DNA from 3 places in the Planococcus plakortidis genome. Region 3 is predicted to be linked to each of the others. Evidence: riboswitches for the same ligand, from Rfam matches in the RefSeq annotation. Region 3 holds a riboswitch; each other region holds the start of a gene.
What was found. A riboswitch is a leader RNA that binds a small molecule or an ion and turns the genes downstream of it on or off. The one in region 3 is predicted to bind cobalamin.
Positions count from the first base shown of each region.

Region 1: linked by a shared signal. The riboswitch ahead of BBI15_RS15565 (acyl-CoA thioesterase) and the one ahead of BBI15_RS04175 (hypothetical protein) in region 3 are both predicted to bind cobalamin.
Region 2: linked by a shared signal. The riboswitch ahead of BBI15_RS12955 (ABC transporter substrate-binding protein) and the one ahead of BBI15_RS04175 (hypothetical protein) in region 3 are both predicted to bind cobalamin.

Region 1 covers NZ_CP016539.2:3,128,248-3,134,647, forward strand. The annotation lists gene BBI15_RS15555 (ribonucleotide-diphosphate reductase subunit beta) at 1-302, opposite strand, end outside; gene BBI15_RS15560 (ribonucleoside-diphosphate reductase subunit alpha) at 309-2,486, opposite strand; gene BBI15_RS15565 (acyl-CoA thioesterase) at 2,489-2,977, opposite strand; cobalamin riboswitch at 3,114-3,291, opposite strand; gene BBI15_RS15570 (DUF3934 domain-containing protein) at 3,892-4,080, opposite strand; gene BBI15_RS15575 (glutathione peroxidase) at 4,152-4,628, opposite strand; gene BBI15_RS15580 (transcriptional regulator, SarA/Rot family) at 4,657-5,094, opposite strand; gene BBI15_RS15585 (organic hydroperoxide resistance protein) at 5,115-5,534, opposite strand; gene BBI15_RS15590 (methyltransferase family protein) at 5,955-6,400, opposite strand, start outside.
Region 2 covers NZ_CP016539.2:2,582,439-2,588,838, reverse strand. The annotation lists gene speE (spermidine synthase) at 16-849, shown strand; gene speB (agmatinase) at 851-1,723, shown strand; gene BBI15_RS12965 (YwiB family protein) at 2,061-2,471, shown strand; gene argS (arginine--tRNA ligase) at 2,468-4,129, shown strand; cobalamin riboswitch at 4,174-4,357, shown strand; gene BBI15_RS12955 (ABC transporter substrate-binding protein) at 4,587-5,564, shown strand; gene BBI15_RS12950 (FecCD family ABC transporter permease) at 5,557-6,400, shown strand, end outside.
Region 3 covers NZ_CP016539.2:814,365-820,764, reverse strand. The annotation lists gene BBI15_RS04195 (hypothetical protein) at 1-1,924, shown strand, start outside; gene dfrG (trimethoprim-resistant dihydrofolate reductase DfrG) at 1,996-2,493, opposite strand; gene BBI15_RS04185 (hypothetical protein) at 2,871-3,245, opposite strand; gene BBI15_RS04180 (hypothetical protein) at 3,456-4,205, opposite strand; cobalamin riboswitch at 4,651-4,830, shown strand; gene BBI15_RS04175 (hypothetical protein) at 4,998-5,540, shown strand; gene BBI15_RS04170 (ABC transporter substrate-binding protein) at 5,537-6,400, shown strand, end outside.

The sequences.
Region 1 (6,400 bases), 950 kb from region 3:
ACTTGGGTCATCGTTGGTGTCTGCAGGCTGTCGAGAGACGCGAGTTGCGTGTTAATGCGCAAAAAGACATCTTTCTCGGTATCCGATAGCGAATCCCAATTTTTAATATCATCCTGCATATTGATTTCCTGCGCTTTCCAGAAGTTCGCGAGCAGCGCTTGGTACAGTTCATACATATGCGGATGGGCGATGTCGTTCCAATTGAGCAGACCTGAGCTCGCTCCGCCGACAATGGCGGTCGAGCGGTTCGGTGCATCCGGGTCCATCAAGACTTGTTTCGTTAACGTTTCCATACTCATCATCCTTCCTTAGCTTTCGCATGCCTCGCATGCTTCGATTTCTTCCTGCGACGTGCTGCGCACATAATAGCTTGTCTTCAAGCCGCACTTCCACGCTTCGAGGTGCAATTCGAGCAATTCCTTGGCGCGGATCGTATGCGGCACGTATAAATTAAAGCTGATCGACTGGTCGATATGGCGCTGTCTTGCGGCATTTTGGCGGATGCTCCATTTTTGGTCCAGCACGTGGCGCGCGCGGCGGTAATAATCATATGTGTGGTGGTTAAGGTCCGGTGCCGTCACATTAAAGCGGAAATTCTTTTTCTCTTCTGCGTATTCGACGGCATACAAAGGATCGATGCCGTCTGTCGAGCCGCCGATTTTCGCGGTCGACGAGTTTGGCGCGACCGCCATCATCCAGCCATTGCGGACACCGGATGCAGATACTTTGCGGCGCAAGGCGTCCCAGCGTTCGCCCGTATAGCTGCGGCGTTCGAAATACTCGCCCGTGTGCCATTCAGAACCTGTGAATTCACTGAAGGCGCCTTTTTCTTCTGCCAGTCCCGCTGATGCGCGTATGGCGTGCCAAGCGATTTCTTCATACAAGGTATCGGCATAATCGACTGCTTCTTGCGTTTCCCAGTGGATGCCGCGAAGCGCGAGCAAGTGGTGCCATCCGAATGTCCCTAATCCAACGGCGCGATATTTTAGGTTCGTCACTTCCGCCTGGCCGACCGATATGGTGTTCAAGTCGATGACGTTATCGAGCATGCGCAATTGAATCGGGATGAGGCGGGACAAAACGTCCGCTTGCACCGCTCTTGGCAAGTTGATGGATGATAAATTGCAGACGACGAAATCGCCCGGTTTTTTCACAGTGACGAGATTCCCTTCTTCATCTTTGTATTCTTTAATGATTTCAGTCGGCGACATGTTCTGTGCGATTTCACTGCATAGATTGCTGCAATAGATGGATGTTTTGCCGATGCCGCGCAAGTGCTTGTTCGGGTTTTGGCGGTTCACTTCGTCACGGTAGAACATGTACGGTGTGCCAGTCTCGAGCTGCGACACCATGATGCGCGCCATGATATCCATCGCACGGAACGATTTTCTGGCCAATAAAGGATGGTTGACCGCTTCTTCGTATTTTTCCGTGAAGTATTTACGGTCGGTTTCGTCGTAGAAGTCTTCGAGCCCGAGCAAATTGCCCTGCTCGTCTTTCCAACCCATTACTTGTTTCACTTCATGCGGGCAGAACGTATGCCATTCGCCGACGCTGCGGCCGTTTTCATCGGTTTCCTGCAATTTTTGCATAAACAAATCCGGAATCGAGACCCCGGTGAAAATATCGTGTGCTTTGCGGCGCTCATCGCCATTATTCGTTTTCAAATCCAGGAAGCCATTCATGATGTCTTTATGGAAGACATCCAAATAGACCGCCACTGCGCCTTGACGCTGGCCAAGTTGGTCGACGCTGACCGCTGTGTCGTTGAGCAGGCGGATCCACGGGATGACGCCGGATGAATTGCCTTTGAATTTGCGGATGTCCGAGCCGAGTGCGCGCACTTTTCCGTAGTAAACACCGAGGCCGCCGCCGTCTTTGCTCAGGCGTGCGACATCCCAGTTGTTCTGGTAAATGCCATCAAGCGAATCCGCTACGGTGTCGATAAAACACGAAGACATTTGGCCAAAACTTTTTCCGGCATTCGATAAAGTTGGCGTCGCCACCGTCATATACAGATTGCTCATCGCCCAATACGCTTCCTTGACGAGTTCGAGGCGGCGCACTTTCGGTTCTTTTTGCATCAAAGTCATCGCGATGACGAGAAAGCGCTCCTGCGGCAATTCCCACACACGGCCGTCATAGTCTTTTGCCAAATAACGGTCCGCCAGCAAGAACAATCCTATGTAATTGAACAATTCATCGCGCTCCGGTGAAATTTCTTGTCCCAGTAAGCGGATTTCGCCCTCGGAGTAAGCTTCCAGCAAATCTTTTGAATAAATCCCAAGGCGGCTAAGCCCATAAATCAATCCGTAGAAATCATCGTATTTATTCGCTGCGCTGTAGCCTCGCGTTAGTGCCGCTTGCTCATATAATTTCTCCAAATATAATCCTGCCGCTTCGAACGTCCAATGCGGTTCGTCCATCGAAACCCGGTCGAGTGCATCCTGAATTTTTCTATCGCGTTCTACTGCTCCTAAAGTCATTTTTAACACAGCTCCTTTGCGTATTCGTTTGCGATCATTCGGCGTTCTTTTCGTTCCTGTGCGTTGTCAAATAATCGTTTTTCATTTTCCGTTTCCGGCACCACGCTCGCGACTGGCGTTGGGCGCCCTTCTGCATCCACTGCGACCATCGTCAAGATCGAAGTGGTCGTTAAGCTGCGCGTGCCGCTTTCGATGTGCTGGCATTCTGCTTTGACGTATACTTCCATCGATGTCCGGCCCGTCGAAATGACAACGCCTTCCAAGATCAAGATATCGCCGACTTTTGCCGAGGACAGGAAATTGACGTTGTCGATCGATGCGGTCACGACTGCGCGCCGGCTATGCTTCATTGCCGAGATGGCGGCGATCTCGTCGATATACGCGAGGACGGTGCCCCCGAAAATCGTGCCCATATGGTTGGTGTCCGGCGGCAAGACAAGCCGGGACTGGATCGTCCTGGATACGCCGGCCGGAAGTTGTTCTCTGTGCATATTAATTTCCTCCTTCTAACAACACAAAAGCCCCCATTCTCCAGAGAGAATGGGAGCATGAACGCAAGTTAACTAAGTGGGCACATTTGGGCCACACGAACCAAACCTTTGTCATCCTTCCCAATTCCCGGAGAAGTGCAAAACGACAACAAAGGCAGGTCTCCTGGCTCGCGCGTCACTCTCCCCATGCCCTTCCCGTCCATTGGACAGTGGATTTCATGGTTCGTCTGCGCTTACAGTTGCGGGAACAGCTCCGGTATTTCACCGGATTCCCTTTTCAGCCCATATTGGGCACCCTTATTGCGGTATCACTATATATGGTGTTGAATTTTTACATCATCACCAAATCTTGTAGTTTCACTATAGACCAGTTCGAATTTCGCCGCAAGGATTTTCTCGTACTTCCTGTAGAAAGTGAAAAAGGGTCTAGTCGCTGGCTTGTTTTTCGTATAAAACTTTCAATTTGTAGTTATTTTTTGATACAAGGTTTTCAAATTTTCTGTTTCAGCGAAGACAGCGAGAACTTGCTTGTGAAATCGTTCCTGTGCTCTAGTTATGCATCATCTTTGTAGTCGCCAGCCTGCTTTGGGTTGGCCTTTAGCAATAAGCCAAGAAGGGCGCTTGTCTTATTGCGTCGGCTCACCCTTGTCGCTGGCTGGCTAATACATTTCATAGATTCGTGTGTGTTCAATTAGATCTGCTTCTCTAAGGAGTTGCCGGCTAGTGGGGGAATCGCTTCCTAAGGCGTGCATCGGTAAGGTAGATAGTATTTAGTTCGGGAGCTCGTTTGTGCTTCACGTTGGTTTTCAATACCTCGCTTTAGCACAGCCCATAGCAAAATCCCCACCGCTTTCCACTGCCATTTCTATTTCCCGGGAAATAAAAAGGCCGCGCAACTTACTGCGCGGCTCTTGTTATCCATCGACCCATTCAGATTCAGCTTCTGGCTGCTTTCCTTTTTGGTTCGTGGCTTCTTTATTGTCTTTGCTTGTATACGGCTTAAAACTTTTGGCTTTGTTTTTGCCTTTTTCCCAACGGTTCCAGCCTTTTTTGCCGGTGCCTTGACCTACGCCGCTTTTTGCTTTTGCTTTCGCTTTACCCATTTCGTTCACTCCCGTTCACTCATCGTGACGTTCAGCTTACCACATCCCGCCGCTTTCGTGAACAAAGGTGTTTAGGCCTCGAGCACTTTCTGGATGTCTTTGTGCATCGAATCGGGTGTATCTTTCGGTGCGAACCTTGCCACGACTTTGCCATCTCGGTCGACTAGGAACTTCGTGAAATTCCATTTGATACCGCTCGACAGGAAGCCTTTCGTGTTCGACGTCAAATGATCGAACAAGGGATGTGCGTCTTTGCCGTTCACTTTGATGATGTCGTGCATCGGGAACGTGACGCCGTAAGTCATGCGGCACGACGATTCGGCATCTGCCGCTTCCCCGACTTCCTGGCCGAACTGATCGGACGGAAAGCCCAGTACGACTAGGCCCTCATCTTTGTAGCGCTGGTAAATCTTTTCGAGGCCGTCAAACTGGCCGCGCAGGCCGCATTTGGTCGCCGTGTTGATGATGACCATCGGTTGGCCTTTGTAGCGTTCGAGCTTGTACTCTTCCCCGCTGGCATCGGTGACCTTAATCTCGTAGATTCCCATCATTCATCACTCCTGTTTCCATGAATTTTCACAGATCCATCTCGCCGAAAAATGCATTTAAGGCTTTCAGGTTATTCATTAGTTCGATGGCATTGACATCGAGGTAATTGCAGCTGGTGATCTTGTCGTGAATGGCCTGCTCAATCGGCTTTTCATCCGCACGCGACTTTTCCGTTAAAGAAATCCGGAAAGCGCGGCGGTCTTCAGCCGATTGTTCTTTCACGATGCGGCCATTTTGAATCATCCGGTTGATGATCGGGTTGAGCGTGCCGGTGCCGAGCCCGAGTTGCCCGCCGATTTCTTTCATCGTCAAGCCGTCTTCTTCCCATAACACGAGCAATACCAAATACTGCGTAAAGGTCAGGCCGAATGGTTCCAATGTCTTTGCGTAAAGTTTCGAGAAATTGCTCGAAGCTTTATACACTTCAAAGCATAATTGCTGTTCCAGTTTGGTCGGTTTATCCATGTCATCACCTGTTTTTCTGCTTATCGAACGACAATCTCCACATCCACGGAATCTTTGATCGCTTTGGAATATGGGCAATATGCGTGGGCTTTATCGACATATTCCTGTTTTTTGCCATCTTCCAATCCGTCGATATCCACTTCGAGGCGCACTGCAAGTTTCACGCCACCGTCCGTTTTATCGCCCAGCAAGGAAACCGTCGCTGTGACTTCGCTGTTCGTTACTTTCACTTTATCACGTTCCAACACGAAGTCCAACGCACTGTTGAAGCACGAGCTGTAGCCTGCCGCAAACAATTGTTCAGGGTTCGTCGCTGTGTTCGGCTGCCCGCCGAGCGCGACCGGTTTTGCCACATCGAGGTTGAAAATATTATCCGGTGAATAAACCGTGCCTTCGCGTCCGCCGCTGTTGATCATCGTCGTTTCAAATATTGGTTTCATTTTTATATCCCTCCAAGAATTATATCTTACACGATCTATATTAATTTAAATCGTACACGATGTAAAATGAAACGCTTTAGTTTTTGTCTACAAGAAAAATCCCAGATGCAAGATCCGGGATTTCCAAGTGTGTTAAAGCAGTCTATGATTCGCTATGAATTAAAAAGAGAGTCATCTTTTCTACATTCAAAAATCAATGGTCTATCTAAGTATTTGGAGAAGCGTTCGCTCGACTCCAGTGGATCAGCGAGACGACCGAGACCCCGCAAGGCGCAAAGCGACTGAGGAGGCTTGGGCGCGAGCCCACGGAAAGCGAGCGATAAGCTTCGGAAAATACGATTTCTTACCTTTCTCCACAAACTGAAAAATCCCGGATGCAAGATCCGGGATTTCCACTTCTTTATTCACGATAGCTGAGCTTCAATAAATATAAGGAATCAAGCGGGCGCGGTGCTTCATCCATTCCTTGTATTCGGGTCCGAACTTCTCGATGAGCAAGGCTTCTTCGTGCTGCATGCGTTTATTTAGCGCAAACGCGAGCAACAAGCCGCCGGCAATCGCCGCAATGAGGCTCGTGAAGAACAGCGCCATGCCGATGCCGATCAAAAACAAGCCGGTATAGAGCGGGTGGCGCAGCTTGCGGTAAGGGCCGCTGCTGACGATACTATCGCCTTCACGCACCGTCACGTGACGCGTAAATTGTGATTTCAAATGAATGATTCCCCAAAATCGCAAAAAGACGCCTACGATAAGCAACACGAGCCCGATCGGCCTGAGCACTGATGCAATTTCATTTTCTGCCAGCTCCTGAAGCCAAAAACCAACTACGATGGTGGCAATCAGCGACAATAGGATCCCAAAGAATG
Region 2 (6,400 bases), 1.5 Mb from region 3:
GGAGTTTGATTATACATGGCAGGATTCTGGTATACCGAAAAACAAACCGAAAACTTCGGGATTACAATGAAAATCAATAAAACGCTTCATACAGAACAAACAGATTTCCAATATTTAGAAATGGCTGAAACAGCCGAATGGGGCAATATGCTGTTCTTGGATGGCATGGTCATGACTTCTGAAAAAGACGAATTCGTCTACCACGAAATGGTGGCGCACGTGCCTTTGTTCACGCACCCAAACCCGGAGAACGTATTGGTTGTCGGCGGAGGAGACGGAGGCGTCATCCGTGAAATCCTGAAACACCCTTCTGTCAAAAAAGCGACGCTTGTCGATATCGACGGCAAAGTCATCGAGTACTCGAAAAAATTCTTGCCATCGATCGCATCCGGTTTGGAAGATGCGCGCGTTGAAGTGATCGTCGGCGACGGCTTCATGCACATCGCGGAATCGGAAAACGAATTCGACGTCATCATGGTCGATTCCACTGAACCGGTCGGGCCGGCAGTGAATTTGTTCTCGAAAGGCTTCTACGCTGGCATCTCGAAAGCCTTGAAAGAAGACGGCATCTTTGTGGCACAATCGGACAACCCGTGGTTCACGCCGGATTTGATCAAGCAAGTGCAAAGCGATGTCAGAGAGATTTTCCCAATCACGAAATTATACCTCGCGAACATCCCGACGTACCCAAGCGGTTTGTGGTCGTTCACGATCGGTTCGAAAAAATACAACCCGCTGGAAGTGCCGGCTGAGCGATTCCACGATATCGAAACAAAATATTACACGCCGGAACTGCACAACGCGGCATTCGTTTTGCCGAAATTCGTGAAAGATTTGACGGGTGAATAAGATGCGCTTTGACGAAACTTATTCAGGAAAAGTATTCATCAAAAGCCATCCGAATTACGAAGAGTCGAAAGCAGTCCTTTACGGCATGCCGATGGACTGGACCGTCAGCTACCGCCCGGGATCGCGTTTTGGCCCGAATAAAATCCGCGAAGTCTCGATTGGGCTGGAAGAATACAGCCCGTACCTGGACCGCGAGCTTGAAGATGTGAAATTTTTCGATGCGGGAGATATCCCACTGCCATTCGGCAATCCGGAAAAATCTCTTCTCGAGATCGAGACTTATGTGCACACGTTGTTGGCTGACGGGAAAATCCCAATGGGCATGGGCGGCGAGCATTTGGTGTCGCTGCCGGTCATGAAGGCGGTCGCGAGCAAATACGACGATCTTGCCATCATCCATTTCGATGCCCATACCGATCTCCGTGAAAACTACGAAGGCGAAGAATATTCGCATTCAACGCCGATCCGTAAAATTGCCGATCACATCGGCCCGAAAAACGTATACTCGTTCGGCATCCGTTCAGGAATGAAAGAAGAATTCGAATGGGCGAAAGAGCAAGGCATGCATTTGTACAAATTCGAAGTGCTCGAGCCGTTGAAACAAGTTCTGCCGACACTCGACGGCCGTCCGGTCTATATCACAATTGATATGGACGTGCTCGACCCGGCACATGCACCGGGGACAGGAACAGTCGACGCAGGCGGCATCACATCGCGCGAACTGCTTGCTTCGATCCATGCCATCGCAGCATCGGGCGTCAACGTCGTCGGCTTCGACCTCGTTGAACTCGCGCCAGTTTACGATCATTCCGATCAAACAGCGAACACCGCAAGCAAACTCATCCGCGAAATGATCCTTGGGTGGGTTAAATAAGAAAAGCGGAAGCGCCTGTCCAGCTCCGACAGGCATAAGACGGTCTGGCGAAGCGGCGCTTTTCAGCCGCACAGCCAGAATGGCTTATGACCCGAGGAGCTAGGCGCTGGAGCTAGACAAGAAGAAAAGCGCAAGCGCATAGCTACTTTCAAAACCTAAAACAAAGCCGGCCTATTAAATCATAGGCCGGCTTTGTTTTGCCGAAAATTAAGTTATGGCAATACAAGACACTTTTTTATTTATAGAAGCAGTGAAGGCTAGCTCGGATTAGATTGAAAAACCGGCGGCAATCGGGCTATAATGAAAAGGTTATTATTTATCGGAAAGGCGGATGCATATGAAGAAATCGGTGAAAATCAAATTGACGACGGTCATCCGCCAGCCGGGTGCCGAAGATCAAGTGATGGAACTGCGTTCAGAAGGCGTTCTGACCGAAAAAAACGGTCGCCGCTATCTACAATACGATGAGCGGCAGGACGATCTCGATATCCGGACAACGGTCAAACTCGGTGAAACAGATGCTGTCGTGATGCGCAGCGGAGGCTTGCAGATGCGCCTGCCATTCCTATTGGATAAGGAACAGACCGGCAATTTGCGCCACGGGGAAGAATCGTTCATGCTCACGACCAAAGCGCACGAACTCATCATGACGGAAAGCCGTTTCAAGGTGCGCTACGATTTAGCGTTAGGAAACGACTTTGCCGGCGAATACGAGATGGAAATACAGTTTACGGAGGGAACCAGATGAACGCAGTAGAACAAGTACAGCAAAACATTAAACAGGCGATCGCCGAAGCGGTCCAAAAAGCGGGGCTTACAGAAGAACCGGTCCAGGTCCAATTGGAGTCGCCGAGAGATAAAGCAAACGGCGATTATGCGACGAACGTGGCGATGCAATTGACGAAACTCGCGAAAAAGCCGCCGCGCGCGATCGCCGAAGCTATCGTAGAAAACCTGGATACTCAGTCGGCGAATATCGAGAAAGTCGATATCGCAGGCCCTGGTTTCATTAATATCATCATCAAGAAAGATTATTTGAACGATGTCATCAAGACGGTCCTTGAGCAGGGCGCAGAATACGGCCGTTCGAACTCAGGCAACAGCGAGCGCATCCAAGTGGAATTCGTCTCGGCGAATCCGACAGGCGATCTTCATTTGGGACACGCCCGCGGCTCTTCTGTCGGGGACTCCCTGTGCAATATCCTGGACCTTGCAGGCTATGATGTATCCCGTGAATATTACATCAACGATGCAGGGAACCAGATCAATAACCTGGCCTTGTCGATCGAAGGGCGTTATTTCGAAGCGCTTGGGAAAGGCGAAAGCATGCCAGAAGATGGCTACCGCGGACAGGACATCATCGATATCGCAGCGGCGCTTGTTGAAGAGCATGGCGATAAATTCCTCCATATGACAGAACAGGAACGTTACAAAGCCTTCCGTGAGCACGGCTTGAAAGTGGAACTCGCGAAACTGCAGAAAGACTTGGCTGATTTTCGTGTCCATTTTGATGTGTGGTATTCGGAAACCTCCCTTTATGAAAACGGCAAGATTGATGCGGCCCTGAAAAAACTGCGCGACAATGGCCATATTTACGAAGAAGACGGTGCGACTTGGTTCCGCTCGACGACATTCGGCGATGACAAAGACCGCGTGCTCATCAAGAACGACGGCACGTACACATATTTGACGCCGGATATCGCTTACCATGAAGACAAAATCCAGCGCGGCTTCGACAAGCTCATCAATATTTGGGGAGCTGACCATCATGGGTATATCCCGCGCATGAAAGCGGCGATCGAAGCGCTTGGCTATGACCGCGATACGCTCGAAGTGAGCATCATCCAAATGGTGCAATTGTATAAAGACGGCGAAAAGATGAAGATGAGCAAACGTACCGGCAAAGCCGTCACGATGCGCGAATTGGTCGAATTGGTCGGCCTTGATGCGGTCCGTTACTTCTTTGCGATGCGCTCTGGCGATTCGCATATGGACTTCGACTTGGATTTGGCCGTATCCCAGTCCAACGAGAACCCGGTTTATTATTCCCAGTACGCGCATGCGCGCATCTGCTCGATTTTGCGCCAGGCTGCTGAACAGGACTTCACCGCTTCAACTGAGCATCTGGAACTGTTGGCACACGAAAAAGAAATCGAAGTTCTGAAGAAGATCGGCGATTTCCCGCAAGTCATCGCAGACGCCGCGAAACTTCGCGCGCCTCACCGTGTCACGACATATATCCACGAATTGGCTTCGAGCTTCCACAGCTTCTATAATGCCAATAAAGTGCTCGATGCCAGCAACGAAGACTTGACGCGTGCACGCCTTGCCTTGATCGAAGGGGTTAAGACAACACTCGCAAACGCCCTGAAGACCGTCGGCGTCCAAGCTCCTGAAAAAATGTAGAAGACAATTAGCGCTTTCGGTGTATAATGGAGTCATCAAATCAATTGAATAGCAATCATGAAGGTGCTTATGTCTAAGAACATGAGTTAAAAGGGAAGCCGGTGCGATTCCGGCGCGGTCCCGCCACTGTATGTGAGAGCGAACTGCGACAAGCCACTGGGAAATCCCGGGAAGGCGCAGCGAGCGACGATCACAAGCCAGGAGACCTGCCTTCATGAACACCGAATCGAAAGCTTGCGAGGACAGGCTGGACGCGCTTGTTTTGCGAACCGTCCTGTAAGTCCCCCGCAGTTTCACTGCAGGGGACTTTTTTTATGAAATGTGGAAGCGGCTGTTATGCCTCGACAGGCGTAAGACGGATGGCCGAAGCGGCGCTTTTCAGCCGCATAGGGCAGTCGGCTTATGACCCCGAGCGAGCGCTTAGTAGGGATAATACAAAACATCAGGAGGAAAAGACATGAAAAACAGATGGAAATTCGGGACAGCTGCAGGAATAGCTGCCATTGTACTGGCTGGATGCGGCGACGGTGCGGCGCCTGTCGAAGAGCAAGATGTAGAAACACCGGCTGAACCGCCGTCGGAAGTAGCGGAAGCGGAATTTCCGGTCACCTTAGTCGATGCAATGGGCGATGAAGTGGTCATCGAAGAAGAACCGGAATCATTCGTTTCGATGATTCCTTCTAATACGGAAATCGCCTACGAACTCGGTTTGGGAGACAAAATGGTCGGCGTTTCGGATTTCGACAATTACCCGGAAGAAGTAGCGGATCTTGAAAAGATCGGTGGCCAGGAATTCAATGTGGAGAAAATCATCAGCCTGCAGCCGGATGTCGTTTTGGCCCATGAATCAGGGCTCGGCATGGGAACTGAAGGATATCAGCAGTTGCGTGATGCCGGATTGAATGTCTTTGTCGTGGAAAACGCAGAAACATTTGATGAAGTATATGAAACGATTTCGGTCATCGGCCAAGTGTCAGGCGCAGTGGAAGCGGCAGACGGGTTGATTGAAGAAATGGAAGCGCAAGTCGCGGAAGTGGAAGAACTGGCGGCTGGTGTCGATGAATCCAAATCGGTCTTTGTGGAGATCGGCAGCGAACCGGAACTTTATACAGCCGGAACGGGTACGTTCATCCATGAAATGCTGACAATGATCCAAGCGGAAAATGTAGCAGGAGGCGAGGAAGGGTGGATCAGCATGGATCCGGAAGCGGTCGTTGCGGCCAACCCTGAAATCATCATCACCACAGAAGGCGGCTATATCGAAAATGCTGCTGAACTGATCAAAGAGCGCAGCGGCTATGCAGATGTGACGGCCGTGCAGGAAGATGCCGTCCATGAATTGAATCCGGATACCGTCACGCGCCCAGGCCCGCGTTTGACGGAAGGCTTGATGACGATGGCAGAGTTGATTTATCCGGAGACCTTCAGTGAGTAAATCTGCACTCGCCTATCTGGTCTCCCTGATTTTATTGGCCGGGGCGATGGTACTTGGCGTGACGGTCGGGACGGTGCCGATTTCACCGGCGGTCATCTGGAATCCTTCTTCAGACGAAGCCGCAGCGAACATTTTATGGAATATCCGCATGCCACGCGTAGTGCTTGCGGGACTGGTCGGTGCGGCACTTGCGATTGCGGGCGCAGCTTTTCAGGGCTTGCTGAAAAATCCGCTCGCTGATCCTTATACTTTGGGAGTGTCGTCCGGTGCCGCTGTCGGTGCCGTGATGACGCTTTTTTTCGGCATCTCCATTCCGTTTCTCGGCCTGTTCACCTTGCCGGTCATCAGCATGATCGGCGCATTGATCACGATGCTCGCCGTCATGGGCTTTGCGCGGCTTGTTGACCGGTCGATGAAGATGGAGACGGTCATTTTAACCGGTATCATCTTCAGTTCATTCCTCGGGTCGATCATGTCCTTGATGATCGCATTGACCGGCGAAGAGCTCCGGCAGATCATCGGTTGGCTACTCGGCAGCGTGTCGATGCGAGGCTGGCCTTATGTACAGATGGCTTTGCCGTTCGTATTGGCCGGTTCATTCGTCTTATGGCTCTACCGCAGGGAATTAAATGCCATGCTGTTCGGGGAAGAGCGCGCACAGCATCTGGGCGTGGACGTCAAGAGGAGCAAGATGGCGATTTTGATCGGCGGCTCGGTCCTGACCGGAACTGCCGTCGCAGTATCCGGGACGATCGGCTTTGTCGGCTTGGTCGTCCCGCACATGACACGTCTCGTCTGGGGTTCTGACCACCGGCATGTGCTGCCCTTATCGTTCA
Region 3 (6,400 bases):
GGAAGATGAAATTGTAGATGTTAAAATTCCGATTTCAAACGAAGAATTAAAAGATAGGGCTAAACAATATGATTTATTAACTCCAAAACGATTTGCAACAAGGTATAACAAAATGTTGTTCTTGCCAACGTCTTTTAAATGGAACGGTTCTGAATATCCCATTCAATATAATTACTGCATCAATCCGTTTTGTTGTAATTTTGGGAAAGAACAGCACAAATTCAAAGATGTAAAAGGGAAACCAAGTCGATATAAAATGACTGGTAGTTCCAAAGATAAAGGTCATAAAGGTATGTACTGCAATGACAATCCTATTGGCAGAGGTGTATCGCAAAACTGTACAGTAACCCCTTTATCTAATTGGTCTGTTGTTGAAGAAATTAAACGCCTTATAGAAATCAATAGCATCCAAGATGTTGAGCCAGATTATCAATTTCATAAAGAAGGCTGCTCGGAAGAAGAATCAACCCCATTCAATGAGCCGAAGCAATTTTACAAAAGGGGGAAAAGTAGGGGCAAATCTCAACGCTATCAATGTAAGGCGTGTAAGAAGTTCACTAATGTTCTACCAAAAAGAGAAGAAACCACTACTTATCACCAACAAAAGAACACCATTCTTCCAATGTTCGCTAAGATGGTTGTTGGAAGGGTTTCAGTCAGTCGTACTTGTGATATTTTAGGAATTGGAGTTGGAACCTACTATCATAAGCTGGAGTGGCTGTATAGGCGTTGTTTGGAGTTTTTAGAACGATATGAGACACAACCCCTTCAAACAAAGAAATTTAACGAGATGTGGCTTAATACGGACAAGATGCACTACTACCTAAATAACGTCCGTAAGAAAGGACAAGGTTCAAAGAAATATACGGGGTTTGAAGACCTTAATATGCAAACGTATATAGTTGTATCTGCTGAGGTCTTATCAAGATATGTGTTCCGTTCTGATGTTGCCTATGATTGGAATATTTCAATGGATGAATTAAATGAAGATACAAGAAAATTCAAAGAAGACCATCTCAATACTTTTAGTCGTAAAAATGATAGGTTAGATTGGTCTTATTATCCACAAGAACCATCCGCTAACGATAGCGAAAATAGGAATGCTTATCTTCACGAATTAGGGAAAATTACTAATAGGAGTAGATTTGTCGATGGTTTAAATGTTGATGCTCCTTATACTACAACTGCTCACTATTGGTTAATTAAACAAATGGTTAATGCCGACGAATGGCGAATGATTAGTGATGATGACTTCTCTATTAGAAACGCCTTTTATAGAGTATTCACGAAAGAATTAAGGTTGAGCGATGCACATCATTTTATTTGCCAAGTTAACAAGACGAAAAGCAGAAAACAATGCTTAAAAGAATTCGGACAAGCAAAAGCAGAACTGCTCGATTGGGGAGATATCAGAGGATTCAAAACAAAGTTTCTACGGACTTTGGCATCTCATTATCTAACTGAATTACTAACAAGTCATCAATTCCACGAAGAGGCTATTAGTAAAGATGGAGAAAGATATCGCAAATATGCCGATAACCCTATCAAACATCCATTAGCCACTAAGGATAAAGGATTTTATTCAGTTGATTGTAGAACGGATTTATCTGCTCTGGAACCAAACGAAATCGCAAAGATGCTATTAAATGTTAATGACCATTCGACCAATAGCTTTATTCAACAGATAAGACGTTATATATCATCTCTTGAAAGACCATTAACAACAGCTCGTGGTGATAAGAAGAGCTATATTTACGCTAACTTCAATCCGAAGTATGCTCAATTTGCGATTACAATTCTAAGAACTTACTACAACTTTTGTCGCCCTTTTAAATCAGCGGATAAAAAGGTTTTGACACCTGCTCAAAGATTAGGGATTACAGATAAACAATTTGATTGGAAAGATATAATTTATTTCAAATGACAAAAAGAGCTTGGAGTAATCCCAAGCTCTTGTGCTTTATCTTTACTGTTCTTCTTCAATTAACGCACCCGTTAACTCAATAAGTTTTTTCTTTCATATACATGAAAATAGTAGTTATACGGATTTTTATCATTCTTTATCCCTTTTTGGGCAAATACCTCATTCCATTCCTCATAATTCACTTCTGGAAAAAAAGTATCTCCTTCGAATTCATGATGTATTTTTGTGATGTACATTTTCTCAACATAAGGGAAAAACAAATTATAAATCTGTTCTCCTCCGAAAATAAAAATTTCTTCTTCGTTTTTACATAACTCAAAAACATCTTCTATTGAATGAACAATTTCACAACCATTAAAGGTAAACCCCTTATCTCTCGTCAGAATAATATTTCTTCTGTCAGGTAAGGCTCTTCCGATTGATTCAAGGTTCTTCCTACCTAATATTATCGGATGTCCCTTTGTAGTATTTTTAACATATTCCCAGTCCTTGGGAATCCTCCAAGGAATGTCATTCTCTTTGCCAATCACTCTATTCTTATCCATCGCAGCAATCAAAGAAACTTTCATTTATAACACAGCCTTTTTAACTAATTTACCATCTAATTTCTTATTTCTATCAAAAAACCTTTTCTCATTATCCTGCCCGTTAGTTGAATAAGCAATTTTTTCTATAAGTTATATTATCATAATACCACAAAATCACAAATTTTCATTCAATTATCATTTTCAATTGCATTTTATAAATCATTTTGTATGTAATTTGGTATGTAAGTTAAAATGAAAAAAGTAGTCCATTTTGAAGTACATTTTGTCATTTTGTACTCCAAAACTGAACTACTTACTCTTCTAGAGCATCCTCTTTATATTTTAAGATTGATTTTCTTCGGAAGTGAATGTAACTTAATTCACATTAAGTTACATTCAGTTGTAATAGAACCAAGTTTTTATGGACCCGTAATTACAGCCATCGGAGTTGATTTGCCGTTTATGAGTACGTCGATCATTTCCGTCTCCTTGTCAATCTTCAACTTGAATACATGCTGTTTAATATTGTCACCATCTTTTGGTACAGCTTTTAGTTTTATGTTTAACTTGTCTCCTTGTTTTTCAAGAGAAGCAGTTACCTCATCCTTTGATTCATAAATAAGATAAGCCATTTCTCCATTCTTATTTATCGATTGAAGAGGAACAGCCGGATCTAATAGTTCTTGCACATTTTCTGGTGCCTTGTTTAGTTTTTCGATACTAGGTGTAGACTCAATTAAATTACACGCTGACAGCAAAGTAAAAATGAGTACAATTACCAGTGTTTTTTTCACTATTCTTTTCCTCCTCTAACTTGGAACTTTTTTCCTTTAATTTTTTTACCTTATTTCAAGAAAAGTCAGTATATTAAAACACGAATGTAACTTAACTGCACCTAAGTTACATTCAATTTCCCTAAATTAATGCTTTTTATTTGTTGCAAATCCTAAATATATCGGACTACCGATGACTTAAGGTATGTAAACTGCGATGCTATATTACAACTATCGTTGTTCATTTACAAGTTGTTTTAAGTATCCATCTGGCAGCTGAACTGTTTCTCTTAGGTGTCTTGTATAGTAATTGTCGTCTGTTGTTTGAATTTCGAGCAGAAGTCCGTCCGTTTCCCCCATCTGATAGGGTCCATGAAAATGAATATCCAGCGTGTCTCCCTTTTCCATTGCAAGTGGCAGTTTCACTTCTCTACCGTCACGCGACCAGGAGACAGTGGCAGATGAACTGTAATGGCCAATTGTAGAAATAGCCATTGGTTCTGGCGCCGTAAATATATAATGCAATTGATCCTGTTCTAATTTCCCTTCTGCTGCTTCCTCTTCCAGTAACAGAATGCCATCAGCTTCTATAGGGGAATAATCTTCAAAAGAAACATTCGCCAAAAAAGTGCGACTCGAATTTTCAGGCATGAGATAAGCCAGTTCCTCATCGCTCAACTCAATTGTCGCTTCACGCAACTGATATCCATTTTGCGCAATCAGGTCCCTGATAATTTGCATATTTTCTTCTTCTGTTTCACCATTGGTCTGAGATGGAGGATAAAAGCCTTTTCCGTTCACAGTGACCTCCATTAAATGGGCATCATCTTGTTTTGTAGTAATATAGGAAACACTCATTGTATTAGTAGACTCTATGACTTGCGCAGATACAACAATTGGTTTTTCGATGCTTGCTTTCGGCCAAAGCCAATAAACCAGAATAGAACTCAGTACAAGTAAAATCCCAACCCACTTTTTCATTTCATCGCCCACTTCTTTTTCAATTTTTAATCGAACGTCGCTTCTTTCTCATAATAAAAATGAATCGAAAAATTATTTCCTCTTCTTTTCACATTAACATTATTTGGTTATTTAGAATAGTTTAAAATTATCTTTGTATCTAATCAACGACGAGAAAAGCGTTCGTAAAAGTACACTTTTCCGAACGCTCTCAAAACAGCTTAATAAAGCGCAAAAAATGTTCGTAAACATACCAAAACACTTTACGAACGTTCGCTGGTTCTCGATGACTTTTACGAACGTTTTTCAACTCCTAGTGAAATACTGATTATGATCCATTCGCCTATGTACGGAGCCATGCCCAAAGCGGCCTCCACGACAGTTTCTCCATTATTATTCAAGTTTTAAACATTTTCATTCCCCTCTCCTAAACTCATGCCAAAAATGCTACACTGAAACTAAGTAAATAATCATGCAGGGAAAAGGTGCTGATTCGTCAGCTTAACAGGGAATCCGGTGAAAATCCGGAGCTGTTTCCGCAACTGTAAGTGCGTATGAAATAAGAGATGCCACTGGGGAGACCCGGGAAGGCCTTAGAGTAAAGCGATGCACAAGCCAGGAGACCTACCTTTTTCTGAACGTATTTTTGCTCTTCGGAAGATAAGAGGATCTACGGCAACTTTTTCCTATGGACAGCCTTGTGCTGGATATTCGCAATCGTGCCACTCTCTTCGTTGAGAGTGGCTTTTTTTGTCTCTTTTTGAAAGCGATACGTCTGCTGATATTTACGCATTCTATGCAGGAGGTGAAAAGATGAAAAAAGACATGCGCTATCTGTGCTACCCATTCATGAGGGAAAGCGCTTCAACGGTCGATTTCGAGATCCGCACCGATTCCTTGACGACGCGGATCGGTGAAGCCATCGCGGTCAACGATATCCCGCAAATCATCAATGATCTGCGTTACTTGCAGCCGATGGTTTACCACTTGAACGGTTCGGTGCGCGGGAAACTGGCGATTTCTGAACAAGATCTTGCCGAGCTCAGTGACTTGTATGACCGCTACGTGGCGGAAGTGAAGGAAGAAATCGACCAGTTCGTCTTGCCGCAAGGAACGCACGGTGCGTGCATTCTCCACGTCTGCCGCAGCGAAGCGAAAAAATCCGTGCGTGCCCTGCACCATGTGACGCTTGAACGCGAAGTGCCGGAGCATTTGATGGACTACGCCAACCTGCTCGCCAATGTCTTTTTTGTCATGGCCGTCTATGCCAATAAGCAGCACGGCGTCAATGAAATCCCGTTCGTCAGCAAATCCTATCCAACAAAACACATGAAGAAAAAGGAGACTCACTCGTGAAAATCAAATCATTTCTCTTACTCAGCATTCCACTCGCTTTAACACTCGGCGCTTGCCAAGATGATGCTGCCGAAGCGCCCGCAACGGAAGAAACAACCGAACAAACCTCACCTGAAACGGCAAGCGACGCACCGTACACCGTCACCGATGACCGCGGCGAAGAACTCGAATTTGAACAAGCGCCTGAAACGATCGTCTCGCTCATCCCAAGCAATACCGAGATCGTCTTCGCCTTGGGTGCCGGAGACCAATTGGTCGGCGTAACCGACTATGACAACTACCCGGAAGCGGCGCAGGACATCGAGCGCGTCAGTGATTCGGTTGAATTCAATGCCGAGAAAATCATCCAGCTCGACCCGGATGTCGTTTTGGCTTATTCAACCGGCGAGGCACCGGCTGCCCTAGCGCAACTGGAAGATGCCGATATTCCGGTATTCGTTATCGAATCGGCCACTTCATTCGACGAAGTCTACGGCGATATCGAACAAATCGCCGCTGTTCTTGCCAAGGAAGACAAAGGCGCTGAAGTGATCGAAGGCATCCAAACGCAAATCGAAGATGTCCAGGAGCGCCTCGCCGCGGTCGAAGAACCAAAAGAAGTGTATGTGGAAATCAGCCCGTCCCCTGAAATCTACACAACCGGCAAATCGACATTCATGCAGGAGATTTTGGATCACGCAAACGTGACGAACGCCTTTGAAGACTTGGAAGGCTGGCCGAATATTTCCGAAGAAGAAGTCATCACCCGCGATCCGGAAGTCATCTTGACGACCGTTTCTTATGTCGAAGATGCCGTCGGTGATATCGAAGCGCGCGACAGCTGGTCGGATGTGGACGCCATCGAAAACGAGGAAGTGCAT